Linked DNA regions of Salipiger abyssi. The protein of the gene in region 1 interacts with the protein of each later gene in a pairwise test. Links are inferred from orthologs where the notes say so. Each region holds a gene or a part of one and is shown in the gene's direction. Other genes may lie near its edges.

The links. Proteins that work in one complex are often made in the same cells at the same time.
Region 2: the proteins of ftsZ (region 1) and Ga0080574_RS16105 interact in binary tests that used the Escherichia coli proteins (3 or more experiments, as listed by UniProt). The link is inferred for Salipiger abyssi from one-to-one orthologs.
Region 3: the proteins of ftsZ (region 1) and rlmN interact in binary tests that used the Escherichia coli proteins (3 or more experiments, as listed by UniProt). The link is inferred for Salipiger abyssi from one-to-one orthologs.

Annotation. Positions count from the first base shown.
Region 1 is NZ_CP015093.1:503,048-505,971, reverse strand. The notes cover bases 1-2,856. They hold ftsZ (cell division protein FtsZ), read left to right. Parts: upstream 1-507; coding sequence 508-2,205; downstream 2,206-2,856. Other genes in these bases: lpxC (UDP-3-O-acyl-N-acetylglucosamine deacetylase), read left to right, coding at 2,437-2,856; ftsA (cell division protein FtsA), read left to right, coding at 1-63. Also shown: more of lpxC, read left to right, coding at 2,857-2,924. UniProt on the Escherichia coli protein: Essential cell division protein that forms a contractile ring structure (Z ring) at the future cell division site. The regulation of the ring assembly controls the timing and the location of cell division.
Region 2 is NZ_CP015093.1:2,583,155-2,586,165, forward strand. What follows is about bases 34-2,976. They hold Ga0080574_RS16105 (rod shape-determining protein), read left to right. Parts: upstream 34-953; coding sequence 954-2,000; downstream 2,001-2,976. Other genes in these bases: Ga0080574_RS16095 (YtoQ family protein), read right to left, coding at 34-34; Ga0080574_RS16100 (alpha/beta hydrolase family protein), read left to right, coding at 185-823; mreC (rod shape-determining protein MreC), read left to right, coding at 2,046-2,954; Ga0080574_RS16115 (rod shape-determining protein MreD), read left to right, coding at 2,947-2,976. In the rest of the region: more of Ga0080574_RS16095, read right to left, coding at 1-33; more of Ga0080574_RS16115, read left to right, coding at 2,977-3,011. UniProt on the Escherichia coli protein: Forms membrane-associated dynamic filaments that are essential for cell shape determination. Acts by regulating cell wall synthesis and cell elongation, and thus cell shape.
Region 3 is NZ_CP015093.1:1,766,454-1,769,446, forward strand. Bases 34-2,958 are described here. They hold rlmN (dual-specificity RNA methyltransferase RlmN), read left to right. Parts: upstream 34-860; coding sequence 861-2,057; downstream 2,058-2,958. Other genes in these bases: Ga0080574_RS12115 (TIGR02302 family protein), read left to right, coding at 34-590; Ga0080574_RS12125 (hypothetical protein), read left to right, coding at 2,150-2,581; Ga0080574_RS12130 (heavy metal translocating P-type ATPase), read left to right, coding at 2,629-2,958. Also shown: more of Ga0080574_RS12115, read left to right, coding at 1-33; more of Ga0080574_RS12130, read left to right, coding at 2,959-2,993.

The DNA of each region.
Region 1 (2,924 bases):
GTCGACAAATACCCGGCGCGCTCGCTGAAACGCGCGGTGAAATGGTTCCGCGACAACTGGTGAGCGGCGGCGCCCGTGGCGCGGGCGGGATGTTTTTTTTGAGTATTTGAAGAAAGATGAAAGGGCGGGGCGCGCGAAAATCCGCGCGTTTCGCCACAGATACCGGGGTGACGGCGGAGCGCGACTCTGCTAGCTTATCCACAGATCTGTGCACAAGACGCAGAGGTGAGGGTTGTCGGGCAGACTTCCCGGAAAATTGCGAGCGAAACACCCTGACGGCACCCGTGATCCCGGTGTGCCGCCCGAGGTCTGTTGCGCGTGGATGCGCGCAGGCCGCAAAATCTAGCGGTTTCGGCGAAATCCCGCGCGGACGGCCCCAGAATCCCCTATATTTCGTGGCGAATCTGCGTTTTTTACGTGACCGACCCGTCAGATATCGGTAAGAATTGCTCGCAAAGGCGCAGGACAGGCGTGCAAACAAGTCATAAAAGACAGGCGGACCAGCATATGACACTCAACCTCTCGATGCCCGGCCAGGAAGAGCTGAAGCCCCGGATTACGGTCTTCGGCGTGGGCGGTGCCGGCGGCAACGCCGTCAACAACATGATCACCCAGCAGCTCGAGGGCGTGGATTTCGTCACCGCGAACACCGACGCGCAGGCGCTGCAACAGTCCATGGCGCATAACAAGGTGCAGCTGGGCGTGAAGGTGACCGAGGGGCTGGGCGCCGGTGCGCGGGCTTCCGTGGGCGCCGCCGCCGCCGAGGAGAGCATCGAGCAGATCGTCGATCACCTGGCCGGCGCGCATATGTGCTTCATCACCGCCGGCATGGGCGGCGGCACCGGCACCGGTGCAGCCCCGATCATCGCGCAGGCCGCGCGCGAGCTGGGCGTGCTGACCGTCGGCGTGGTGACCAAGCCCTTCCAGTTCGAAGGCGCCAAGCGCATGCGTCAGGCCGAGGACGGCGTCGAGGCGCTGCAAAAGGTCGTCGACACGCTGATCATCATTCCGAACCAGAACCTGTTCCGTCTGGCCAACGAAAAGACCACCTTCACCGAGGCGTTCTCGCTTGCCGACAATGTGCTTTATCAAGGTGTGAAGGGCATTTCCGACCTGATGGTGCGCCCGGGCCTGATCAACCTCGACTTCGCCGATGTCCGCTCGGTGATGGACGAGATGGGCAAGGCGATGATGGGCACCGGCGAGGCCGAGGGCGAGGAACGCGCGATCCAGGCGGCCGAGAAGGCTATAGCGAACCCGCTGCTCGACGAGATTTCGCTGAAGGGCGCGAAGGGCGTGCTGATCAACATCACAGGCGGCCACGACCTGACGCTGTTCGAACTCGACGAGGCGGCCAACCGCATCCGCGAGGAAGTGGATGCCGACGCCAATATCATCGTCGGCTCGACGCTGGATGACAGCATGGAAGGCGTGATGCGCGTCTCCGTCGTCGCCACCGGCATCGACGCCACCGCCGTGCAGAACGATATCCCGGTGCCGCGCCGCAAACTGTCGGAGCCGCTGAAGCCGACCATGACCGATGAAGCGCCGGCCCCGGCTGCCGCCGCACCGGCTCCCGCGCCGGCACAGGCCCCGGCTCCGGCACCGAAACCCGCGCCGGCCCCGGTTGCCGCGCAGGTGGCAGAGCCGGAATACGAGGAGGACGAGCCGTCGCTCTTTGAGTCGCTGGAGAGCGAGCGCCACGCGCAAGAGCCTGCGGAGAGCCTCTTCGAAGAGCCGGCCCCCGCCGCGGCCCAGGCCCAGGACGATCTGCCGCCGCCGGCCTACCGTCCGCAGGTGGCGCAGTTCCAGCCGCAGCCCGACGCGCTCGAAGCCGAGCCCGAAACCTTTGTCGCGCCGCGCGCGCCGACGCCGGGCACGCCTTCGCCGGACACCATGGCCCGGCTTCAGGCCGCCGCCGCGCGCAACCGCCAGCAGGCGGCAGGGCAGGCGCAGGCGCCGCGTCAGATGCAGCCGCAGCAGCCTGCGGGGGCCGCGCGCGGAACCGAGGGCGACAAGCCGCGCTTTGGCATCAACTCGCTGATCAACCGCATGACCGGCCATGCCCAGGAAGCGGCGCCCGCGCCGCGCCGCCAGCAGCCGCCGGTTCAGGCTCATCAGCCGGCACCGGTGTCGGATCCGGAAGAGGCGCAGGATCAGGACCGGATTGAAATTCCCGCCTTCCTGCGGCGTCAGGCGAACTGATTTTCTCGCGAAAGCGGATGGGAACGCCCCCGATTTCGGGGCGTTTTTCTATTCTATAACAGTGGGTTCCGAGGCGATTTTCAAAGCTGCGCGGGGTTTCGCGCATCGCGTTACGGCGATGTTTCAGGCGGTTACAATCTTTGATTTGAGATGACAGGGGGGCGTCTATATCTCCAAGCTCGAAGAAGCCGCCTATTGGGGAGGCGGGTTCCGAAGACCGAGGTGATCCACGTGCAGACGACACTCCGTTCCGCTGTGACCTTTCAAGGCGTTGGCCTGCATTCCGGCAAGCCCGCGCGTATGACGATCCGTCCGGCCATGGCCGAGCACGGCATCTGGTTCAAGCGGACCGATATCCTGCTGGGCGACACGCTGGTGCCCGCGCGCTGGGACGCCGTCGAGGTGACCCCGCTCTGCACCCGCATCGTCAACGCCGCCGGTGTCGCGGTCTCGACCATCGAACATGTCATGGCCGCGCTGGCCGGTTGCGGCGTGCATAACGCGCTGATCGAGATCGACGGTCCGGAAGTGCCGATTCTCGATGGTTCCGCCGCCCCCTTCGTGCGCGGCATCCTGGCGCGCGGCGTACGCGGCCTGCATGCGCCGGTGCGCGCCATCGAGATCCTCAAGCCCGTCGAGGTGAAGACCGACAGCGGCTGGGCCCGGCTGAGCCCGGCGCCGGAAGGCGAGGGGCTGAGCATGGATTTCCACATCGCCTT
Region 2 (3,011 bases), 2.1 Mb from region 1 along the record:
GGATTTCTCCGGACAGATAGACATTGAGCCCCATGGGCGGCCTCCCTCGTTGCGTTTCCCATGAGGTATGCGAGCCGGTCGCGGAAACAAGGCATCGCGTTGGGCATCGCGCCGGGAAGACTCCCCTTGCGAGACCGGAGCGGCTAGACTTCCCGTCATTGATTTCAGCGAAGGAGATTTTCCGATGGCCAAATTGCCCGTGATGAGCGCGGCGGAGCTGATCCGCGATGCCTATGCCAACGATCTCGGCGACCGCGTCCATACCGCCATAGATATTCGCGGCGTGCAGGCGTTCTACCTCAAGGACGGCACGCTGGTGATCCCCGGCACCAACGAGCTGTCGGACTGGTTCGATTTCAACCTGCAATTCGGCGGCAGGCCGATGGACGGGCACGGGTTCGAGGTGGTGCCGGGCGACAGCGGCGCGCTCTGGCATGGCGGGTTTCTGGAACACGCGCAGATCGTCTATACCTTCGCCAAGGGGCTGCGGCCGAAATTCATCGTCGGCCACAGCCTGGGCGCGGCTTCGGCGCAGATCGTCGGGGCCTCGCTGTCGACACCCACCATCGCCTTTGCCTCGCCGAAAACCTGCAAATCGCGCGGGCGCATGGCGGGGGAGGGCTGGGTGGTGAATATCTGCCGCATCGACGATACGGTCTGCCACGCGCCGCCGGCTTTCCTGGGCTTCCGAAATGTCGGCAGCCTCTACTGGCTGACCCCGGACGAGGCGAACCCGGGCGAGGATCACAAGATCGGCAACTACATGGAGCTGCTGAAGCTCAAACGCGTGCAGGAACGGGTGCCCACCGCCTGGCCGGCCTGAGCAAAGGCGGTTTCACGCTGATTTGCGCGGTCCTGCCCCTTTCGCGTACGCAAAAGCGGTCCTATAAGGGCCCCGGCTTGGGCTCGGGGAGAGTCGCGGGCCCATCCTAGTATTCGGGGCAGGACGCAGCATGTTTGGACTGGACAGACTCATGGGCGCCTTTTCGGCGGACATGGCCATCGACCTTGGGACGGCGAACACGCTGGTCTATGTCAAGGGACGGGGGGTGATCCTGTCTGAACCGTCGGTCGTCGCCTATCACGTCAAGGACGGCGTCAAGAAGGTGCTGGCCGTGGGCGAGGACGCCAAGCTGATGCTGGGCCGGACGCCGGGCAGCATCGAGGCCATCCGGCCGATGCGCGAGGGGGTGATCGCCGATTTCGACACCGCCGAGGAGATGATCAAGCACTTCATCCGCAAGGTGCACAAGCGCTCGACCTTCTCGAAACCCAAGATCATCGTCTGTGTCCCGCACGGCGCCACGCCGGTGGAGAAACGCGCGATCCGCCAGTCGGTTCTGAGCGCCGGGGCCCGCAAGGCAGGCCTTATCGCCGAGCCCATCGCAGCCGCCATCGGCGCCGGCATGCCGATCACCGATCCCACCGGCAACATGGTCGTGGATATCGGCGGCGGCACCACCGAGGTGGCCGTGCTGTCGCTGGGCGATATCGTCTATGCCCGCTCGATCCGCGTCGGCGGCGACCGCATGGACGAACATATCGTAAACTATCTGCGCCGCCAGCAGAACCTGCTGGTGGGCGAATCCACCGCCGAGCGCATCAAGACCTCCATCGGCACCGCGCGCATGCCCGATGACGGGCGCGGCAGCTCGATGCAGATCCGCGGTCGCGACCTGCTGAACGGCGTGCCCAAGGAAACCGAGATCAGCCAGGCGCAGGTCGCCGAGGCGCTCTCCGAACCGGTGCAGCAGATCTGCGAGGCGGTGATGACCGCGCTCGAAGCCACGCCGCCGGATCTCGCCGCCGACATCGTCGACCGGGGCGTGATGCTTACCGGGGGCGGTGCGCTGCTGGGCGATCTCGATCTGGCGCTGCGCGAGCAGACCGGGCTGGCGGTTTCCATCGCCGACGAGAGCCTCAACTGCGTGGCGCTCGGCACCGGCAAGGCGCTGGAATACGAAAAGCAGCTGCGCCACGCCATCGACTACGATTCGTGATCGGCATTTTGTGACGGCGGCCCCAAGCCTGCTATAAGGGGTTGAATGGCCAAGCACGGGACCAATTCCGAGGATTATGCCGGCCCGCTGAAGCGTCTGCTTCTGGCGGTTCTGCTGTTGTGCCTCGTGGGGCTCTTCATCTTCTGGCGCATCGACAGCCCGCGGGTCGAGCGCTTTCGGGCGCAGATCGTCGATGCGGTGATCCCCGGCTTCGACTGGGCCATGGCGCCCGTGACCGGCGCGGTGGGCATCCTGCGCGATTTCCAGAGCTACCAGCGCATCTACGACCAGAACCAGGAGCTGCGGCGCGAGCTGCGGCAGATGACCGCCTGGAAAGAGGCGGCGCTGCAACTGGAGCAGGAAAACGCCCGGCTGCGCGATCTCAACAATGTGCGTCTCGATCCGCGCCTTACCTATATCACCGGCGTGGTGCTGGCCGACAGCGGCTCGCCCTTCCGGCAGTCGGCGCTGATCAACGTGGGCTCGCGCGACGGCATCGTCGACGGCTGGGCGACCATGGACGGGATCGGGCTGGTGGGGCGGATCTCGGGCGTGGGGCCGAACACCTCCCGGGTGATCCTGCTGACCGATGCCACCAGCCGCATTCCCGCGATCATCCAGCCCTCCGGCCAGCGCGCGCTGGTCACCGGTGACAATTCCGCCGCGCCCCCCATCGACTTTCTCGAAGACGCCGATCAGGTCCGCCCCGGCGACCGCATCGTGACCTCCGGCGATGGCGAGGTGTTCCCGCCGGGCCTGCTCATCGGGCAGGTGGCCGAGGATCCGGGCGGGCGGCTGCGGGTGCGGCTGGCCGCCGATTACGAGCGGCTGGAATTCCTGCGCGTGCTGCGCGATCACGGCGCGCGCCGGGTGAGCGCGCCCTCGGCGCTGATCCTGCCGGAAATCGCGCCGGGCAGCGACAGCGCCGGCGGGGCGGAGCAGCCCGATGGCTGAGGCCCGTCCCGCGCGCATCTGGATCATGCGCGGCGCCTTTGTCGGGCTTTCGCTGCT
Region 3 (2,993 bases), 1.3 Mb from region 1 along the record:
ATGGCGAAGAGGGGCGCGACGGTCAGGGTCAGCAGCAGGGCCAGGGTCAGGGCACCGAACAGGGTCAGCAGGGGCAGGGCGGCCAGCAGTCGCTGGGAGACAGCCTTGCCGACCGCCAGCAGGCGCTGCGCGGCGAGCTGAATCGTCAGCGTCAGAACCTGCCCGGCGCCGGAACCGAGCCGGGCGAGGCGGCGCGTGACGCGCTGCGCCGTGCCGAAGAGGCGATGGACGGCGCCGAGGAAGCGCTGCGCGAGGACGATCTCGCCGGGGCGATCGACCAGCAGAGTCAGGCGATGGAGGCGCTGCGCGAGGGCATGCGCAATCTCGGCGAGGCGATGGCGCAGCAGCAACAGCAGAATCAGGGTCAGCAGGGCCAGGCGCAGGGCGGCAACCCGGGCCAGCAGCGCGATCCGCTGGGGCGCAATTCGGGCGCGAACGGTCAGATCGGCACCGATGAGAACATGGTGCAGGACGAGGATGTCTATCGTCGCGCCCGCGAACTGCTCGACGAGATCCGCCGCCGCAGCGGTGAGGGCGAGCGCCCCGAGGCGGAGCTTGAGTATCTGGAGCGGTTGCTGGAGCGGTTCTAGGGGGTGCGGTGGGCAAGATTGCCCACCCTACGGGGTCGCACGTTGTCTTGGGCGGGGCGCGGGCCGGATGGTTTCAGCAGGCGTATTTGTCAAAGAGAAGAAGGTGGCAGGTGCGCGCCTTGTGTTTCTTCTCTTTCCAAATACGCAAAATCTGCGCGAGGCCGGGCGAGCGCGGCAATGGCCGGGTCTTGAAACCGCGCCCTACCGCCCCTTTGTTTCTCAGCACGAATCCTGTATGGAGCAGGCTTCCTCAGCCAAAGGACGACCGAGATGGCCGCAGATGCGCCGATCACGCAGGACGTGGTGACGATTCCCCGCAAGCAGCCGGAGGGCGGCAAGGTGAACCTCATAGGTCTCACCCGCGACGGGCTGCGCGCGGCGCTGATCGAGATCGGCACGCCCGAGAAGCAGGCGAAGATGCGGGTCAACCAGATCTGGCAATGGCTCTATCACTGGGGCGTGCGCGATTTCGCCCAGATGACCAACCTGGCGAAAGACTACCGTGCCAGGCTGGATGCCAATTTCCAGATCGCGCTGCCCGAGATCGTCTCGAAACAGGTCTCGGCGGATGGCACGCGGAAATATCTCGTGCGCATTGCCGGCGGCCATGAGGTCGAGGTGGTCTATATCCCCGAAACCGACCGGGGCACGCTGTGCATCTCGTCCCAGGTGGGCTGCACGCTGACCTGTTCCTTCTGCCACACAGGCACGCAGAAGCTGGTGCGCAACCTGACCGCCGGAGAGATCGTCGGCCAGATCATGCTGGCGCGCGACGATCTGGACGAATGGCCCGCGCCGGGCACCGGCACCGGAGAGAACGGGCCGCGGCTGCTGTCCAACATCGTGCTGATGGGCATGGGCGAGCCGCTTTATAATTTCGACAATGTGCGCGACGCGATGAAGATCGCCATGGATGGCGAGGGCATCGCGCTGTCGCGCCGCCGCATCACGCTCTCGACCTCTGGCGTGGTGCCGGAGATCGCCCGCTGCGCCGAGGAGATCGGCTGTCTCATGGCGGTGAGCTTTCACGCCACCACCGACGAGACCCGCAACAAGCTGGTGCCGATCAACAAGCGCTGGAACATCGAAGAGCTGCTGAACGCGCTGCGCGAATATCCGCGCCTGTCGAACTCCGAGCGCATCACCTTTGAATACGTGATGCTCAAGGATGTGAACGACAGCGACGCCGATGCGCGCCGGCTGATCAACCTGATCAAGGGCATTCCGGCCAAGATCAACCTCATCCCCTTCAACGAATGGCCCGGCGCGCCCTATCAGCGCTCGGACTGGGAGCGGATCGAGCGATTCGCCGACATCGTGCACAAGGCGGGCTATGCCTCGCCGATCCGCACACCGCGCGGCGAGGATATCATGGCGGCCTGCGGTCAGCTGAAATCCGCCACCGAACGCGCCCGGAAATCCCGCGCCCAGATCGCCGCCGAGGCGGGTGTCGGCGGGAGCGCTTGATTTATCCGATAAAATAAGTCAGGTTTTTCCTGTCCAGCCAGCCCATCGCGGGTGAGCCCGGAATCTGGGCGTTGTCTGGCTGGAGGAGACACATGCGTCACGAATGGTTCGAACCCCTCGGCCCCGCGATGCGGGCGCCGGAATGGCGTGTGGTGCAGATGCTGCGGCAGCGCCACGATCCCGCGCGGCTCGAGGCCGCGCTGGCGGATGTGCTTGGCACGGCGCGGGCGCGTTACTGTGTCGGCGGGTTCGAGCAGCTCATGGCGCTGCTGCACCGCCACGGCTGGCACGCGCCGCTGATCTTGCCCGCCGATGCCCAGGGCGTCAGCGACGACGAGCGCAGCCTGGCCCGGTTCGTGCTGCTCGCATCGGAGCAGGACCGCGATCTCGCGCTGGCCGAGGCGACGATGCTGGTCACGCCGCAGGCGATCCTGCCGCTGGTGGCGGCGGGCGAGCGCATGGGCCTGCCGCTTCTGTGCGAGGAATGCCGGGAGCGGCTGCGCTGCCCCTTGACCTTCCAGTGACTGGAAGGAGTATATCCCGGCCATAGACAGATTTCGGGAGTCGGGTCATGGCTGGCCAGAGCATACGTTTCGAGGTGACCAAGCTGAATTGCGGCGGCTGTGCCGGCCGTGCGCAGAAGGCGCTGGCCGCGGTGCCGGGGGTCGACGAGGCGAGCGTGAACCTCGCCAGCAAGATGGCGAAGGTCGAGGGCACGGCGGGACTTGCCACGCTGCGCGACGCGCTGAAAAGCGCCGGCTACCCGGCGCGCGAGGCCCAGGTGAAGCTGGCGATCGAGGGCATGAGCTGCGCCTCCTGCGTGAACCGCGTCGAAAAGGCGCTGAACGCGGTGCCGGGGGTGCTGTCGGCCAATGTGAACCTCGCGAGCGAAACCGCCGAGGTGCGGATTCTCGCGGGCAGCGTCGACGGGGTTAC